Regions from separate parts of the Micromonospora sp. LOL_024 genome, predicted to be linked through region 4. Evidence: riboswitches for the same ligand, from Rfam matches in the RefSeq annotation. Region 4 holds a riboswitch; each other region holds the start of a gene.
The links. A riboswitch is a leader RNA that binds a small molecule or an ion and turns the genes downstream of it on or off. The one in region 4 is predicted to bind cyclic di-AMP.
Positions count from the first base shown of each region.

Region 1: another riboswitch for cyclic di-AMP. It lies ahead of ACFHWY_RS09675 (coiled-coil domain-containing protein); the one in region 4 lies ahead of ACFHWY_RS20655 (C39 family peptidase).
Region 2: another riboswitch for cyclic di-AMP. It lies ahead of ACFHWY_RS23115 (coiled-coil domain-containing protein); the one in region 4 lies ahead of ACFHWY_RS20655 (C39 family peptidase).
Region 3: another riboswitch for cyclic di-AMP. It lies ahead of ACFHWY_RS26655 (NlpC/P60 family protein); the one in region 4 lies ahead of ACFHWY_RS20655 (C39 family peptidase).

Region 1 is NZ_JBHMIS010000006.1:35,682-40,236, reverse strand. Features, by position in the region: gene ACFHWY_RS09685 (HelD family protein) at 1-319, shown strand, start outside; gene ACFHWY_RS09680 (cation diffusion facilitator family transporter) at 412-1,329, shown strand; cyclic di-AMP (ydaO/yuaA leader) riboswitch at 1,483-1,614, shown strand; gene ACFHWY_RS09675 (coiled-coil domain-containing protein) at 1,619-2,704, shown strand; gene ACFHWY_RS09670 (1-phosphofructokinase family hexose kinase) at 2,863-3,843, shown strand; gene surE (5'/3'-nucleotidase SurE) at 3,840-4,555, shown strand, end outside.
Region 2 is NZ_JBHMIS010000030.1:30,737-35,291, forward strand. Features, by position in the region: gene ACFHWY_RS23110 (YibE/F family protein) at 152-1,513, shown strand; cyclic di-AMP (ydaO/yuaA leader) riboswitch at 1,680-1,811, shown strand; gene ACFHWY_RS23115 (coiled-coil domain-containing protein) at 1,815-2,828, shown strand; gene ACFHWY_RS23120 (carbonic anhydrase) at 2,891-3,586, opposite strand; gene ACFHWY_RS23125 (helix-turn-helix transcriptional regulator) at 3,743-4,078, shown strand; gene ACFHWY_RS23130 (hypothetical protein) at 4,201-4,555, shown strand, end outside.
Region 3 is NZ_JBHMIS010000055.1:8,698-13,252, forward strand. Features, by position in the region: gene ACFHWY_RS26650 (NlpC/P60 family protein) at 1-687, shown strand, start outside; cyclic di-AMP (ydaO/yuaA leader) riboswitch at 881-1,019, shown strand; gene ACFHWY_RS26655 (NlpC/P60 family protein) at 1,032-2,072, shown strand; gene dcd (dCTP deaminase) at 2,121-2,699, opposite strand; gene ACFHWY_RS26665 (pyridoxamine 5'-phosphate oxidase family protein) at 2,777-3,322, shown strand; gene ACFHWY_RS26670 (zinc metalloprotease) at 3,388-4,386, opposite strand.
Region 4 is NZ_JBHMIS010000022.1:66,687-71,241, reverse strand. Features, by position in the region: gene ACFHWY_RS20665 (helix-turn-helix domain-containing protein) at 1-551, shown strand, start outside; gene ACFHWY_RS20660 (DUF397 domain-containing protein) at 542-742, shown strand; gene ACFHWY_RS20655 (C39 family peptidase) at 805-1,680, opposite strand; cyclic di-AMP (ydaO/yuaA leader) riboswitch at 1,905-2,041, opposite strand; gene ACFHWY_RS20650 (hypothetical protein) at 2,319-3,104, opposite strand; gene ACFHWY_RS20645 (hypothetical protein) at 3,286-3,768, opposite strand; gene ACFHWY_RS20640 (acyltransferase family protein) at 3,955-4,555, opposite strand, start outside.

The sequences.
Region 1 (4,555 bases), on a different contig from region 4:
CCAGCTCGTGGTGCCGGCGCAGGAGTTGGAGACCCACGTCGTGGCTGCCGCGGACTACCTGCTCGGGGAGGTCGAGGGAACCGTCGGGGTGATCACTCCGGTGCCGCTGCGGCACGACGTCGCGGCCTGGCTCGGCGCTCTGGGCGGGCGGCGACTCCAGGTCGTGACGAGCCTGGAGGCAAAGGGCATGGAGTACGACGGCGTGGTGCTGGTCGCGCCGAGCAAGATCCGTGCTGAGCCGGGTGCCGGCGTGCGGAATCTCTACGTGGCGCTCTCCCGGGCCACCCAGCGGCTGACGACGGTCGACCCGACCGGCTGAGGCGGCGCCGGGACGGATCGACCGATGATTGAATACATGGCAATGTCGGCATAGAAATGACCTCGGGCGGGCGCACGGCGGAAGGTGTCTGGGTGGGCGCGGGTCATGACCACCACCATGCCGCGGTGTCGAACGCCGCGCATCGCCACTCTGGCCGGCTGTGGGCGTCATTCGCCCTGCTCAGCACCCTGATGGCGGTCGAGGCGGTCACCGCCCTGCGGACCGGCTCGCTGGCTCTGCTCTCCGACGCCGGGCACATGTTCACCGACGTGCTGGGCATTGGCATGGCGCTCGCCGCCATGGCCGCCACCCGACGGGCCGACGCCGACCCACAGCGCACCTTCGGGCTCTATCGGCTGGAGGTTCTCGCCGCGCTGGCGAACGCCGCACTGCTCTCCGGCGTCGCGGTCTATGTGCTGGTCGAGGCGGTACGCCGGTTCGGCGACCCGCCCGAGGTGCCCGCCGGGCCGATGCTTGTGGTGGCGACGCTCGGGCTGCTCGCCAACGTGGTCGCCTTCGCTCTGCTGAGACCCGGTGCCCGGGAGAGCATCAACCTGCGCGGCGCGTACCTGGAGGTGCTTGCGGACCTGCTCGGCTCACTGGGCGTGATCGGGGCGGCCCTGCTGATCGCGTTGACCGACTGGTGGTGGGCCGATCCGCTGGTGGCGGTCGCGATCGGCACGTTCATCCTGCCTCGGACGTGGCGGCTGGGTCGGGCGGCGGTACGCATCCTCGTGCAGGCCGCCCCGGAGCACCTCCAGGTCACCGCGGTACACGACCGGCTGGCCGCGGTTCCCGGCGTGGCCGGCGTCCACGACCTGCACGTCTGGACGCTCACCTCCGGCATGGAGGTGGCCTCCGCCCACCTGGCCGTCGCCCCCGGCGCCGATGTCGGCGTCGTGCTCACCGCCGCCGGGTCGGCGCTGCGCGAGGAGTTCCACATCGAGCACGCCACCCTCCAGGTCGAGCCGCGGGCGAACCCGGGCGACTGCGGGGCAGTCGAGTGGTAATGACACCACCTTCGGCGAACTGACAAAATTGTCGCTTTTAGCCTGGTTTACTAGTCAGCAAGTGAACACCAGTAGTAACACCAGCTGCACCGGTCGCAGGAGCACCGGTAGGCTCGGACCCGGCCTCCGCCAGGCGGCACCCGACGGTGCCGGCGGCGGCCGCCGCCTAATCGCCCGCCAGGGCGGACCGGGGAACCATGTTCCTGGGGTGCATCCGCGTCAGCGGTAGGGATCTTCCGTCCCGAACCCGTCAGCTAACCCGGTCGGCGGCTGACGGAAGGACATGTGCATGCCAGCAGTGGCAACAGCGAGACCGGCAGCCCTGATCGCCGCTGTACTCGCCCTCACCCTGGGCGCCGCGCTCGCCCCGTTCGCGCCCGCCTCGGCGGCACCGCAGGGGCTGCGCGCGGCAGCGCCCGTTGACGACGAAGGTGGCACCCCGGCACTCCGTGACCAACTGGAGGCCGCCAGCAAGGGCTACCTGGACGCCAGGACGGCGCTCGACAACTCGGTCAAGCGCCAGAAGCAGCTCGCCGAGCAGCTCGCGACGACCGAGAGCCAGCTCGCCGAGCGCAACACCAAGGTCGCGGAAATCGCCGCCCAGGCATACCGCAGCGGGCGCCTTGGCGCCGCGTCCGCGCTGCTCAGCAGCGGCTCCCCGGCTGGCTTCATGGACCGGGCAGCGGCGCTGGACGCGGTGGCCGCCAACGAGGACCGCGCGGTGCGCGAGCTCCAGGACACCCGCGACAAGGTCAGCGCGACCAAGCAGGCCCTGGACATCGAGGTTCAGGAGCAGCGCAAGCAGGTGGCCGTGATGGCCAAGCGCAAGGACCAGGCCGAGCGGGCCTTGACCGTGTCCGTCGAACGGGACAAGGCGGCGGAACGGGCCGAGGCCGCCGAGCGGGCGAGCCGCACGGCACCGCGGAGCAGCGGGTCCAGCCCAACGGCCAAGGCGGCCCCCCGCAACTCGGACGGCTCGTGGCCCTCGGAGTCGTGCAGCGTCAACGACCCCACCCCGGCCAACGGCTGCATCACCCCGCGCACCCTGCACGCGTTGAAACAGGCCAAGGCGGCCGGCTACACCCGGTACGTCTCCTGCTACCGCCCCGGCGGTTCCGGTGAGCACCCGAAGGGCCGAGCCTGCGACTTCGCCGCCCAGAAGGGCGGCTTCGGCGGAGACGCCACCGGCGGCGACCGCACCTACGGCAACAACCTGGCCGCGTACTTCGTCAAGAACGCCGACCGGCTCGCCGTGCTCTATGTGATCTGGTACCGGCAGATCTGGCTGCCCAGCAGTGGATGGAAGTCGTACAGCGGCGCCCGGGGCGACCCGTCCAGCGACCACACCAACCACGTGCACCTGTCGGTGTACTGACCTCCCCCGCACCGGATGGGCCGCCATGCGCGGTCCACCCGGTGCGGTGTTTCCACCGTTCGCCGGTGGGGCATCGACTCCTCGACGCGCGTCGTCGCGTCTTCTTGGTTACCGTCGGACCAAGAGGCAGACATATCGCCGCCAGCGGGAGGAACTGCATGAGCGGACATGTCATGGTCTTCGCACCGACCCCGCTGCTGACCGTCACCATCGACCAGCCGAACGACACGCCGGAACTGCACCTGCACCCCGGCGGCCAGGGGGTTTGGCAGGCCCGGATGGTGCTGTCGCTCGGCGTCGACGTGGTGCTCTGCACGGCGCTCGGCGGCGAGGTCGGGCAGGTACTGAGACCGTTGCTGGTCAGCGAGGGAGTCAACCTCAAGGTGGTGGCCCGGGACTCCGGCGGCAGCGGCGGGTACGTGCACGACCGCCGCGACGGTACCCGCCGGGAGATCGTCGAGGTGACCGGCCAGCCGCTGAGCCGACACGAGATGGACGAGTTGTACAACCTGACGCTCGGCGAGGGGTTGCGGGCGCCGGTCAGCCTGCTCAGCGGGCCGAACGATCCGTCACTGGTCCCCGCCGACCTCTACCGGCGCTTCGCCGCCGACCTCGGGGCCAACGGCGCTCGGGTGGTGGTGGATCTCTGCGGCGAGCATCTGACGGCGGTACTGGACAGCGGCGTCTTCTTCCTCAAAGTGAGCCACGAGGAACTGATCGCCGACGGGCGGGCGGCCGGCGCCGACCAGGAGCAACTCACCCGGGCGATGTACGACCTGCATGCCGAAGGTGCCGAGAACGTGGTGGTCAGCCGGGCCGACCAGCCGGCGTTGGCGCTCGTCGACGGCGAGGTCTTCGAGGTGCGGATGCCCCGGTTGGAGGCGGCTGATCCGCGTGGGGCGGGCGATTCGATGACCGCGGGGGTGGCCGCCACGGTGGCCCGGGGCCACGACGTCCGCACGGCGGTCCGCACCGGCGCGGCGGCCGGCGCACTGAACGTGACCCGGCACGGTCTGGGAACCGGGCGGCTCGACTCGATCACCGGCCTGGTCGACCGGGTTCGGCTGGAGCCTGCGGGCAACCGCCCCCAGGAACGCACCACCCCCGACGAGTTGGCCCAACGGGCGGGCGGCCGATGAGGCTTCGGGTCTTGATCACCAATGACGACGGGATCGCCGCTCCCGGCATCCAGGCACTGGCCCGGGCCGCGGTGCAGCGAGGTCTGGATGTGGTGGTGGCCGCGCCGCTGGAGGAGGCCAGCGGCACCAGCGCCGCGATGAGCGCCGTGGAACAGGACGGTCAGGTGGTGGTCCGCGAGCATCCGCTCCCGGAACTCGACGGGGTGCCGGCCTTCGGTGTCGGCGGCTCGCCCGGCTTCATCGCGCTCATCGCGGTGCACGGCGCGTTCGGACCGCCTCCATCCGTCCTCCTCTCCGGCATCAATCGGGGTGCCAACGCGGGACGGGCGGTGTTGCACTCGGGTACGGTGGGCGCCGCCTTCACCGCCGCCGCCAACGGCTGCCGGGCGATGGCCGTGTCGCTGGACGTGCTGTCGGTCGGTGAGGCCACCGCCGTCAGCGGTGGCGCTGCGGTCGCCGCCGCCGCCCTGGTGCGCGACGCCGAGCGCAACTGGGCCACCGCTGCCCAGGTAGCACTGGCCCTGCTCCCCCGTCTGACGGCTGGCCCGGCGGAGAGCGTACTCAACGTCAATTCGCCGGATCTGCCCCTCGATCGACTGCGGGGGGTGCGTCGAGGCACGCTGGCGACGTTCGGTCAGGTGCAGATGTCCGTCGCCGAATCCGGCCACGGCTTCGTGCGCACCTCGCTTGAGGAACCCGGCCAGGCGGTACA
Region 2 (4,555 bases), on a different contig from region 4:
GGCCAGCCGGAGCCGGCCCACCGCTCACGGTACGCAGCGTCCGCGCCACGCTCAGGACGATCGCGCCGCGCGGCGCCCCCGCTGGCCGTCCGCACTGAACCCTCGCGCCCTACGGCACGTACTCAGCTCTGGAATTGTTGGGAGACATTGAATGGGCGCCGATCACACCCGTTCCGCTCCGCCCACCCCGCCGAGGGTGCGGCGGATCCTCGTCGTGACGGTGGTCCCCCTCTTCCTCGCCACCCTGGTCGCCGCCATCGTGCTCTGGCCCCGGGACGCGCCACGCCCCGACTCGGCCGACGACACGCCCCGGTACCACGGCACGGTCACCCGGGTGGTGACCGAACCCTGCCCGCCCACCCCCGCCCCCGAAGGAAGCCCGACGGCGTCGGCAGGGCCGTGCGGCACGGTCACTGTCCGGGTGGACAGCGGCCCGGACGCCGGCCAGGAGGTACAGACGCCCATTCCGGCCGGCCCCGGGGCGCCCCGGGTAGGGGTCGACGACGAGATCATCCTGGTTTCGCTGATCGACCCGGAGGATCCGTCGATCAGCGCCTACAACATCGCCGAGCACCAACGCGGCAAGCCGTTGATCTGGCTGGCGGTGCTCTTCGCCGCGGCCATCGTCGCCTTCGGGCGGTGGCGAGGTCTGGCAGCCCTGGGCGGTCTGGCGGCAAGCTTCGCCATCCTGCTGACCTTCGTGCTGCCGGGCATCAGCGCCGGCCAGCCGCCGCTGGTCGTCGCCATCGTCGGCGCGTCACTGATCATGTTCGTGGTGCTCTACCTGACGCACGGCGTGTCCGCGCAGACCTCGGTGGCCGTACTCGGCACGCTCGGCAGTCTGGTCATCACCGGATTGCTCGGGTTGGCAGCCACCGGAGCCACCCAGCTGACCGGATTCGGCAGCGAGGACGCCACCACGCTGTCCATGTTCCGCGCCGACGTCGATCTGCACGGCCTGCTGCTGGCCGGCATCATCATCGGGTCGCTGGGGGTGCTCGACGACGTCACGGTCACCCAGGCCGCCACGGTCACCGAGCTGCACCAGGCCAACCCCGACGCCTCCCGCCGTGAGCTGTACCGCTCAGCGACCCGGGTCGGACGAGCGCACATCGCCTCGGTGGTCAACACCATCGTGCTGGCGTACGCCGGCGCCTCGCTGCCGCTGCTGCTCCTGCTCACCGCGGACTCCCGCGCACTGGGCCAGATCCTGACCACCGAGTTCCTCACCACCGAGATCGTCCGCAGCGTGGTCGCCACTCTTGGGCTGATCGCCGCGGTACCGCTGACCACCGCGCTGGCCACGGTGGTGACCACCGCCGGTCGCCCCGGCGCCGCCGACCTCAGTCGGGCCGGCGCGGCCACCGGCGGCCCCTCCCCCACAGTCCTCCGGCCGGCGACGGACCGGGCTGAGGCGCTCCAGGCGCTCAGCACCCCACCCACCCGCAACACGTCCCCCGCCACCCGCTCGGGGTGGCCCGACCCGGACAGGAGCACGGACACCACATGGTGACACTCCTCTACGTGACTGCTCCCGCCGATACGGCTCAGTTCCGTGTCGCTGGTCACCCAAAGCGATTACGAAATAACGCATCTAGCCGGGTTCGAGGCGTAGAAGCCCAGATGGACTCTCGGGTAACCTCACTGCCGGTCACCGCCGAAGGCGCGCAGCGGCGCCTGCGGTGCCACCGCCCAATCGCCGCGAGGCGAGCCGGGGACCCAGGCACGTGGGGTGAATCCGCGAGAGCGGTAGGGGCCACTTCCGTCCCGAACCCGTCAGCTAACCCGGTCGGCGGTCGATGGAAGGGAAAACAGTGACGGCACCCCTACGCCGCTGGTTGACACCCGTGGTGGCCGTGTTCGCCGTGTTCGCCGTGTTCGCCGGCCCGGTGCCGGCGGTGGCCGCGCCGGACGACCCCAAGCCGGCGGAGCACGACGACGACCCGCCGATGCTCAACGATCTGATTGAGGCGACCAACCGGGACTACTCCAAGGCCAAGTCCAAGTTGGAGAAGTCCAAGAAGCGGCAGCTGCAGTTCGCGGTCGAGGTTCGCCGCGCCCAGGCGGACCTGGACACCCTCTCCCCGCAGGTCGCCCAGATCGCCACCCAGTCGTACCGCACGGGCCGGGTCGGCGCGATCGCCATGCTGCTACAGAGCACCGCCCCCGACTCGTTCATCGGCCGCGCCTCCGCACTCGACGAGCTGAACCTGGTCAACGACAAGAAGCTCAGCGAGGTCAACGCGATCAAGGTCCGCGCCGAGCAGGCCAAGATCGCGCTCGACACCGAGGTTCGCGAGCAGCAGAAGCTGACCAACGACATGGCCCGCAAGAAGACCGAGGCGGAGAAGTCGCTCCGCCTGGTCGGCGGCGTGGGCCTCACCGGCGGCCTGGTCGACGCCACCTCCCCGGTGGCGCGGGTGGGGCCGAACCGGGCGTCGGACGGCGGCTGGAAGTCCGAGTCGTGCAGCCAGAACGACCCGACCACGTCGGGTTGCGTCACGCCCCGGACGCTGCACATGTACAAGGAGGTCAAGCGGGCCGGTTTCAACCGGTTCGTTGGCTGCTTCCGGCCGGGCGACAAGTTCGAGCACCCCAAGGGCCGGGCCTGTGACTGGTCGCTGCAGAACAGCGGCTTCAGGCCGTGGTACAACAACGACACCCGGATCTACGGCAACAACCTGGCGGCCTTCCTGGTCCGTAATGCCGACCGGTTGGGTGTCTACTACGTGATCTGGAACCGGCAGATCTGGTTCCCGGCGACGGGGTGGAGTTCCTACAGCGGCCCGTCGAACCACACCGACCACGTACACGTGTCGCTGCTCTGAGCGCTCCGCGACGAATGGAGGGCCGTCCGGTCATTGGGCGGGACGGCCCTCCATTCGTCGGCTCAGGCGGCGGCCACCACTTCGGCCAGGTCGGCGGGCTCGGCGGCCACCGCGCGGACCTCACCGGCGGCCAGCCTGTACGACATGCCCACCACCGCGCACCGCCCGGAGGCCACCTCGGCGGCGAGTGCCGTGGAGGACTCCAGCATCACCTCGATGGTCTGCGCGATGTGGATCTCGACGATGGCGTCCAGGTCCGTCACCGCCGCCTGCTGCGCCCGGCGCAGGCTGGGCACCACGGCGTCGACGACGGCCCGCAGGTGACCCGGCGGCGAGGTGCCGGTGGCCACCGCCTCGCGCGCCGCCTGCACGGCACCGCACGAGTCGTGCCCGAGCACCACCACGAGCGGCGTACGCAGCACGGTCACCGCGTACTCGACGCTGCCGAGCACCTCCGGACCGGCGGTGTGGCCGGCGGTACGGACCACGAAGAGGTCACCAAGCCCGCGATCAAAGATGATCTCCGCAGCGAGCCGGGAGTCGGAGCAGCCGACGATCACCGCGAAGGGGTGCTGTTCGCCCGCGACGGCGGCGCGACGCCCAGCGTTCTGGTTGGGGTGCCGGAGCGCGTCGGTGACGAACCGCTGGTTGCCGGCGATCAGTTCGGCGAGCGCCCGTTGCGGAGCGCCGGGAACATCCGTGGTCAGGAGTTCACGATCGGGCCCTGGTTGCGGACCGAGCGATCCGGGTCGACTCATCCGGCTTCACCTCGCCTCTCGGTGGCTGCCTGGTCATCCCGGCCGGCACTGGTCTCGGGCTGCCACCACCGTCACACGCAGCGCAAGGCACGTCAAGCTATGCGTGATATGCATTTCATGTATCCGTCGGTCCCCGTCGGGAGTGGAAGTCATACGATGGCGGACATGGCGAACACCGGCGAGCGGGAGAACACTCGTAACTGGACTTTCCTCACAAATCACGCACACGTGCTACTCGCCATCGCCCGCAACCCCACCGCCCGGTTGCGCGACGTCGCGGACGAGGTCGGCGTCACCGAACGCGCCGCCCAGGCGATCGTCGCCGACCTGGAAGCCGGTGGCTATCTGCATCGCACCCGGGTCGGCCGGCGCAACGAATACACCCTCAATCCGGCCGGACGGTTCCGCCACCCGGCGGAGGCCGACCGTCACATCGGCGACCTGCTGGCCCTCTTCGCCGAGGAACCGGTGGCAGGCATCGCTGACCGCTGACCCCGCTCGGTCCGGCATGGCTGACACCGCCCTGCTGTCCAACCCGGACAAGGTGTCGTGCTTCACGGCTGGCAGGCGTCAGCGGCAGTGCACTATCCCGGACAGCGGGATAGGTTGGACGGGTGCCGTCTCTCGCGTTCGCCCGTCCGATGTGGCCGGCGACGCTGCGCGCGATGCGGGAACTGACCCGGCTGGCGCTGGCCGCGCTGGTGCTCGCCGTCGGTGTCGGTGGGATCGCAGCCGAGCTGCCGACCCGGCCCACTGCGGCGGACCTGCCGACCGTGGCCACCCGAGTCGCCGAGCCCGGCTGGATGGGTGACCAGTTTCCGGCCTGGCACGAGCAGGCGACGATCACAGTGGCACCCCCGGCCGGCATCGGGCGCGTCGACGCCGCACCCGCCACGGGCGTCGCCACACCACGCACCGCGATCGCCATCGCTGCCGCCGTCGTCACCGGCCCGGCCCGGCCCGTCGCCG
Region 3 (4,555 bases), on a different contig from region 4:
GCCGATCTCGCCTCCCGCTACTACGTCAGCGGCCCCTCCTCGGAGCTCGGTGCGGTGCTGCTCAGCGTGAATCCGGACATGATCGGCGAGCAGATGGCGCTCCTTGACCGGCTGGCGACGCAGGAGCGTCGGCAGTTGGAGGGCGTCATGAAGATCCGGAAGAAGTACGACGACCAGAAGGCCGATCTCGACGGGCTGATCGCCGACCAGGAGAAAAAGGAAAAGCAGCTGGCGGCGAAGAAGAAGCAGATCGACGCCGAGATCAAGAAGCTCGAGCGCTCGCTGCCGGTGACCACGGTCAAGACGACCAACTGCCCGACCATCAACGGTGTGGTCAGTGACGCGGCACGGACTGCCATCAGGACCGCGTGCAACCAGGTCGGCAAGCCGTACGTCTGGGGTGCCACCGGACCGAACTCGTTCGACTGCTCCGGCCTCACCCAGTACGCGTACAAGGCTGCCGGCATCTACCTCACCCACTTCACCGGCTCCCAGTGGAGCGAGGGCAAGGCCATCTCCCGGTCCGACGCCCGCCCCGGCGACCTCGTCTTCTTCCGCAGCGACGTGAGTCACGTCGGGCTCTACCTGGGCAACAACCAGATGGTGCACGCGCCGCGCGCCGGGAAGCCGGTCAATGTCTCCCCGATCACGACGATGCCGGTGGCCGGCTTCCGCCGACCCGGCTGATCGGCCCGAGCGACGCCGTTGAGCGGTCACGCAGGAACGAGGAAAGGCCCCCGGTCAAGCACCGGGGGCCTTTCCCGATGTCAGATCTAAGCACAGGGAGTAGCGGTGTGGATGTGTTGCGTATCGACGTCGATCGTCTCTACGCTGGGCAATCGTCGGCCCGCTTGCAGCTCCGTCCAACCAGGGCGGTAACGGTCCGACACCGTCGAGTCGTTTCTGAACGAGCGAGCCGGGGACCCAGGTGCCCGGGGTGAATCCGCGATCGCCGCGGTAGGGCGTCCCTTCCCGCCCGAACCCGTCAGCTAACCCGGTAGGCGGTGTGGCGAGAAGGAGAACGCAGCCCGGTGGCACACGACGCCCCGCGGCGCAGGTCCCAGTGGCCGGAGATGTCCGGTCGACTGGCCGCTGTGCCGCGTTTCCGCTGGTACCGCAGCAGCACCGCACTAGCCGCGCTGACCGTGGCCGCCGTGATCGTGACCGGTGGCGCGACAGCGGCCCAGGCCGACCCCACGGTCGCCGACATCGAGCGCCAGATCGACGAGGACTGGAACCGGCTCGAACCCGTCATCGAACGGCACAACGCCACCCGGCAGGACCTGGCCGCGAACCGGCGCAAGACGGAGGCCCTCACCGCCCGGATCGCACCGCTGGAGGCACAGGTGGACGAGGCGATGGACCGGGTCGGCGCGTTGGCCGCCCGGGCGTACCGGGGCGAGCAGGTACGGTTCGTCAACACCCTCCTGGGCAGCCGGTCGCCGAGCGAGGTCGTCGCGCAACTCGGCGCGCTCGACCGCTACGCCCACTACCAGCAGCAGGACGTGCGACAGGCGAGTGAGTTGCGCGACGAACTCGCCGCCACCCGGGACGGGCTGGCCGGCACCAGCGCCGAGTTGGCGCGCAGCGAGGCGGACCTCGCGGAGAAGCGACGGCGGATCGAAGCCGAGATCGACCGGCTGCAACGGCTGCGACTGCGGGCGTACGGCAAGGGGGGCGGCGGCCAGCTGCGACCGGCGCCCTGTCCGGCCAGCTATCCGGGCGGGCCGGCCGGAGAGGCGGTCACCTTCGCCTGCGCCCAGATCGGCAAGCCCTATTCGTGGGGCGCCGAGGGGCCGAACGCCTACGACTGCTCCGGGCTGATCCTGGCCGCGTGGGCGCGGGCCGGGGTGGCGCTGCCGCACAACGCGGCGCGGCAGCGGCAGGTCACCGCGTCGGTCAGCCGTAGGGCGCTGCGCCCCGGCGACCTCGTTTTCTACTACCGGGACCTGCACCACGTCGGGCTGTACGTCGGCGGTGGCTGGGTGGTGCACGCCTCCCGCGCGGGCCAGCCGGTGAAGATGAAGCAGCTGGACAGCAGCCCGGTGCACAGCTTCGGCCGGCCGGGCTGAGACGTCAGCCGGTTGGCCACCGAGGTTCGGCTCCTGGCCGCTGAGGCGTCAGCCCGTGGGCCAGGTGCGCCAGCTCTGCCAGGCGCGGCTCGGTGTCGGGCCGCGCTGACCCTGGTAGCGCGAGCCGTAGACGGCCGACCCGTACGGGTGCTCGGCCGGCGAGGAGAGCCGGAAGATGCAGAGCTGACCGATCTTCATGCCCGGCCAGAGGGTGATCGGCAGGTTGGCCACGTTGGACAGCTCCAGGGTGACGTGGCCGGTGAAGCCGGGGTCGATGAAGCCGGCGGTGGAGTGGGTGAGCAGGCCGAGTCGTCCCAGGCTGGATTTGCCTTCGAGCCGGCCGGCGAGCTGGTCGCCCAGCGAGATGACCTCCAGGGTGGAGGCGAGCACGAACTCGCCCGGGTGCAGCACGAACGCCTGACCGTCGGGCACCTCGATCGGGGAGGTCAGGTCGTCCTGCCGGGTGGCCGGGTCGATGTGTGTGTAGAGGTGGTTGTTGAAGACCCGGAACAGCTTGTCCAGGCGTACGTCGATGCTGGAGGGCTGCACCAGCGTGGGCTCGAACGGATCGAGCGTGAGGGTGCCCGCCTTGATCTCGGAGACCAGGTCGCGGTCGGAGAGCAGCATCGCCACACCATAGCTGCCGGTATGTGACCGGCGTGTCGGGCTACCTGCTTCGAACGTGTGTTCGATAGAATGTCGACATGGCTTCCTGGTCCGAATTCGCCGCTGACGAGCCTCTGCTCGCCGACGGGATCCGCCTTCTCATGCAGCAGTACGGCCCGGGCTTCGGCTACCTGGCCACGGTCCGCGCCGACGGTGGGCCCCGGGTGCACCCGGTCTCCCCGGTGATCACCAACGAAGGTCTCTTCTGCTTCGTGATCGACTCGCCGAAGCGTCGCGACCTGGAACGCGACGGGCGCTACGCGCTGCACTCGTTCCCGCCGGAGGAGAGCGACGACGAGGCGTATGTCGCCGGCCGAGCCCGGCCCGTCACCGACGACGTCACGGTGGCCCGGCTGGCGCTCGCGGCTCGGGCTGCCCCACACGCCAACTGGCGGTTGTTCGAGTTCACCGTCGACGTGGCGATGCTCGCCCGGCGCGAGCCCCGGTCGTCGGGTGGGGCGGGAGAGCCGGCCGCCTGCCCGGCCGTCCAGCTCTGGCTCGATCCGGTCGGCACCACCGGCGAGGCCGCCCGCCCGACTCCCGCACGGGTGCGCTCGGACCGGCGCCACCGCCAAGCGGCCTGAGCCCCGACGTGTGCCGGTGCCGGCCCCGTCAGGCGGGCGGGGCCAGCACCGTTCGGCGTACGTGCTCACGCCCGATAGGTGTTCCAAGCGTTGATCATGCGGGTCGCCTGGCCCGGGGTGAACTGGTACATGCAGGTGTCGTAGGTGTAGTCCATGAAGTTGGTGATCGGGTCGAGACCCGTGCCGGAGCAGGTGTCCCGGCCGGTCGGGCACTGGTAGGCCGGCGATGCCTCGGCGGGGGTGTCTGAGACGCTGTCGCCGCTGCCCGAGCAGCCGCCCTGGAAGGTGTGGTAGAGGTTCAGCCAGTGACCGACCTCGTGGGTGCCGGTGTCGCCCTGGTTGTAGTTGGTGGCGGTGCCACCAGGCAACGACTCGCCCAGCATGACCACGCCGTCCATCACGTTGAGGGTGCTCCGCGGGTACGTCGCCCAGCCGAGCAGGCCATTGCTCAGTGCGCCGAGGTAGATGTTGAGCGTTCCCTTGGTGCCCTGACGCAGCTGGGTCTTCATCTGCCGTTCGGCCGTCGAGCCCTGCCGGATCGGGTACCACGAGGTGTTGGTGATCCGGTTGATGCGCTGCAGTTGGAACGCGAACGCGGTGGAGGCCCCGCCCGTCGCCCCACTGAACGACTGGTTCAACACGGTGATCTGTGACTGGACCATCGAGTCGGGGATGTTGCCGCCGGCCCGGGTGGTGTCCTTGCGGATCACGTGCACTACGACCGGAATGGTGACCGAAGCCGCAGCGGCCTGGGCGCTCAACGTGCGTTGCCCGACCCGCTTGGCCCGCTCCTGAAGCAGGTCGGCGAACTCGGACTCGCGCTGGTGTACCTGCGCGATGGTCAGCTCGTTGGGGTCGTGCTTCACCGCGGCGTCGCCGCGGACCCGGGCCGCGGTGCCTGTCGGATCCTCACACACCTCGGCGGCGACGAACGACGCCGTCGGGCTCGCGGTCGTGGTGGCGGCCGGCAGTAGGCCGACCATGGCCGCACCGAGCACCAGGGCGAACGACGTCGATGCGATGCTGGCCACACGCCGGTTCGGCGCGACGGGACGCAGTCCCATAAGCCCACCTCTTTCTGGCGGCGCGACCGGGGGTTGTGTCGCGCCCTGCGGAAAACGTGGAACAGACGTTACAACCAATAGATAAATCTGAACATAGTAATATGTTGCGGGGAGGAAACTTCTTGCTGGTCCGCAGTGGGGATGCCTGGATGCGCCGGGGACGGTGACT
Region 4 (4,555 bases):
CCTACCTGGAGGCCGAACGCAACGCCCGGCAGCTCCGCTGCTACCAGCCGACGATGGTGCCGGGGCTGCTCCAGACCGAGCGCTACGCCCGCGCGGTGATCCGGACCGACGCCGCGCTGACCGAGGCGGGGGTGGAGCGTCGGCTGGCCAACCGGATTGCCCGCCAGGCGGTGCTGGAGCAGGAGGACCCGCCCCAGCTCCTCGCGGTGATCGACGAGGTGGTGCTGCGGCGGGTCGACGAGGACCTGAAGGACGTGCTGGTCGAGCAGGTGCACCACCTCATGGCGCTGGCCTCCCGGCCCAACATCAGCGTGCACCTGGTGCCCACCGGCGTCGCCATGCACGATGGACTGACCGGCCCCTTCATCCTGGCGAGGGGCGCGGACGGCGGCTGGGTGGGTAATCTGGACACCCAACTCGGCGGCGTCCTGGTCGACAAGGACGACGACCTGAGTGTCCTGCTGTCGAAGTGGGAGACGGTGCGCAACGAGGCACTGTCCGGCCGCCAGTCGATCGAGCGCATGAAGGATGTTGTGAAGCCATGGATCTGAACGGCGCGACCTGGCGCAAGTCCACCTGCAGCGGCTCCAGCGGCAACGACTGCGTGGAGGTCGCCGACAACCTGACCGGCGTCGTGCTGGTGCGCGACACCAAGGACCGCGACGGCGGCACGCTGGCCTTCGCCCCCGCCGCCTGGGCGAGCTTCGTCGGCCTGGCGAAGCAGCACGACCCGCGCGCCTGACGTACCCGACGCGGAAGCCCTCGGCCGTCCGGCCGAGGGCTTCCGCGTTTGCTAACTGCGGATCAGGCCGAGTAGCCGCGGGTGGCGGCCCAGTTGGCGAGATCGATGGTGCTCACCCAGTACGACGGGTACGAGGCGTCGGCCGAGTCGGCGATTCGCACCAGCCGGCCGCCGTCCTTGTAGCCGACCACGGCGACGTAGTGGCCGCCAGGGAAGGAGTGCCAGCGGCCGTCGGTGTCGGTGACGCTGCCGGCCACGTTCACCACGACGCCCCGCCCTTCGGTGACGGCGGCGACCACGTCCGCCTGGAGCTGGTCCATCTGGGCCGGGGTGGCCGCGCCGCCACGGATCATCGTGGTCTGGTACGGGCTGCCCTCGACGACGGCGTTCAACACCCGGGTGGTGTCCTCGGCCGAGTTGGTGCCGGCGTACGTGGTGCCGAGCTGGGCGGCCAGGGCGTCCTGGCCGCGCTCGACACCGGCGGCGCTGAGCGCGTTGCGTACCGCGGCGGGGCCGCAGTAGTAGCCGTTGATCTGGGCCTGGTGGGCGTACTTGAGGGTCTTCGACTCCGGTGGCTTCGGCGCCGCCTTCTTGCTTGTCACATCGGGGTCAGGGGCCGCCGAGGTGGGCTTCGGCGAGGGGGAGGCGGTGGTGGTGGCCGGCGCGGCACTGCTCGGTGCGGCACTGTTCGGCGCGACGCCCGACGGGGTGGCCGCGGCCCGACTCTGGTCGCGCGACGCCACGGTGTCGCCGCGCAGCTCGGCCACGGCGGTCGTGGTGTGCGCGGCGGCCGGGTCCTCCTCGGTGCCGGCGACCGCGGCACCGGTGCCGGTCGCCAGCACGAGCGCGGCGGCGGACGCGGCGGCGATCTGGTACGGGCGTTCCCTGGCCAGCCGTCGGAGCTGGCGGGAGAGGGTGTGCTTCACGGGTACCTCCACAGGCTGAGGGGAGAACGGATACCGGCTCCGGCGGTCAGGTCGGCATGGAGGTACCGACGACCACCCGGTGAGCGGGTTGGGCCGTTCCAGGGGTGCGCCGGGAAACCGGGCGGCGACGGTGACCGGTGGTCAGCTCGCGGCAACCAGGCCGGCGAGCGCGGGCACCGTGGTGCCGTGGAGGCGGGGGAACAACAGGGGGATCACAACGGATTGCACGAGGTGGAAACTCCTTCCGACACCGCCGACCGGGTTAGCTGACGGATTCGGGCGGGAAGTCGCCCTACCGCGAGGATTCGCGGATTCACCCCAGTGGTGCAGTGGGTCCCCGGTTCGTGAGATCACGATTGAGCGGGTCGGTGCGGCGTCGCCTGTTGCGATCGGTTACCGCACCGGACGCGCTGACACTACTGGCCGGTCACGTCGAAGCCAACCCGTCCTGAGCTGCTCAAACATGATCCAGCAAAACGATTTCCGGGTATCCGGGGACTGGCGTCGCTCAATGGCACTGATGGAATTCCGGGCACGTTCGGGGACAACCGGACGGTGCCCGGACAATGCCGGCGGAGATTGCTGCAACAATCGGCCCGACTACGCGCAGTGACCGAATTCGGGGGCCGTGTGACCCGGCTCACGGAATTTCAGCCCAGCCGGGCGGGCCGCCAGCGGGGAACCGCCGCCGGGCGACCGACGGTGGCCCGGCGCAGGGCGGGCACCCGGTGCGGACTGAGCCGCGCCACGGCCGCGTACGCCTCGGCCGAGAGGGCGCGGGCCGAATCGGTCGCGAACTCCACCGCCCGCCACAGGTCGCGCTCCCGCCCGGCGGCGACCCGGTAGGCGGCCAGGCGGCTGTCACACACCACCCGGGCGAGGATCACCTCCTGCTCGGCCGGGTGGCGCCGGGGATCCCAGCCGGCCCGGCGCGCCAGCACGTCGGTCAACTGCCGGGCGGTCAGATCGCCGCGCCAGTGGGCAGCCATCGCGGCGCGGTGCAGCCAACGCTCCCGGGCCGCGTACTCGACCGGCGTGTGCGACGTGCGCGGAGTCGGCAGCCCGACGGTGCCGGCCAGCCGGCGGACCTCGGACTCCGCCTCGTCGTACGCGGCCCAGGCACGGTCCAGCTCCGTCTGGGCGGTCCGCCACGCCGCACGCCGCCGCTCTACGTTCTGCGCGGCGCCGGCTGCCGCGACCGCCACCTCCCCGGCGTAGCGGCGCAGATCGGCCGGCTCGGTCGCGGCGCGGTCCTCGGCCCCGTCGGCGGGCTCCCCGGCCGGCACGCCCAGCCCGGTCGGCTCGGTCAGCTCGGCCTGCTCGGGGCGCGCGACCAGCGCCGCGAGCACGCCCAGCGCGAGCACGAGCAGGACCGACCAGATGGCGGCGGCCCGGGGCACCTCGATCAGGAACTGGTAGAGGACGGTCTGCTCCATGTCGTACCTCGCGGGAGATCGGAACGGCGACGGCGGCCGTCCGGCAGCGGATCGTCGTGGCGCGGCCACGACAGGGAAGTCGAGCCACCGGCCCGGACCGCGCGAGCGGCGGCGGGCCGGGTAGAGGCTCAGGACGGGTGCGATGTCCGGGCGTCCGGACCAGGACGCAACGGTCGTCGGATCAGGCTTGCGGAGGTGCGCGCGCCGCCCGGGTGCCGGCGACGACGGCCGCCGGGGCCGGCACGACGCCGGAACCGGCCTTTCCGAGCACCCTCAGCCCGGATCGCCCGGCAGTCAGCGGCGGCGTCGCGGGCACGCCGGTCAGATCGGCGCACTCTCCGGCGTCCAGCACGATCGGCGTCGTGGGAGCGGTAAGGTCGTCGGGCGCGGCGAGGCCCGATCCGGCGAAGGCCGGTGGCGACGTGGTGTCGACCGGCGGCCGGACGGTTCTGGCAACGGTGCGCTGCTCGGGCGCGGCGTCAGCGGCCCAGGCCGGCGCGGCCTCAGCAGGCCCGTTGGCCCAGGCCGGCGCGGCGCCAGCGGACCCGGTGGGCGCGGCACTGGCGCCGAGGGTGAAGGCGGCGGCGACCGCGAACCCGGTCAGCAGCCGCGCGGCCCAGCGCGCCAGCCACCACAGGGGACAGGCGAGCGCGACGGGAGGCACATGGTCACGCTACCGCCAGGACCGCCCGATCAACACCGTGCGCGGGCGTGTCGGACTGTTCGGCGCGCCGCCCAGGCTGACGCCAATCTCCGCAGTTCAGCCCCCTGCGACTCACCGTCCGGGATGGACGGTCCGGCCCCTGCTCAGCGTTGGCCGTCGGTCCCTGCCACCCGGCGGCGCCCGCTGTCACGGCAGCACGCCGGCGGACGGTCCACCCGGCGCCGACGGTCGCTGCGCACCACCCGGCGCCTTACGGGTCGGCGCCAACCGGCGCATCATCGGCTGTTCCACGTACCGGTGCAGCAACGCGGCCAGCGCCAGGGTGAGCAGGAGGAGGCCGATCACGGCGAGTGGACCCCACCAACCGGGCAGCCCGGTCCCCCAGTCCCCGGTCAGCCGCAGAATCGTCATGATCACGAACACGTGCACCAGGTAGAAGGCGAAGGAGACCTCGCCGAGCCAGACCATCGGGCGCGAGCGCAGCGGTGAACGCCGCCCGTGCACGTCGGCGTCCGCCGCCGCGGCGATGACCAGGACGTACGCCACCGACAGCAGCGCCGCCCAGAGTTCGGCCCGGATCCAGAGGGCCGCCGCTGTCCAGGTCGCGACGAAGATCAGGCTGGCGAGGGGAAGCCGGGGACCCCGCCAGCGCCCGCGCAGCATCAGCTCGGCCGCGGCCACCCCCAGCCAGAACTCCAGGGACCGGACCAGTGGAAACACCTGGGCGAACCACCACCGGCCCTGCTCCGGCACCAGCGTCTGCCCCGGCCAGAGCGCCACGATCAGC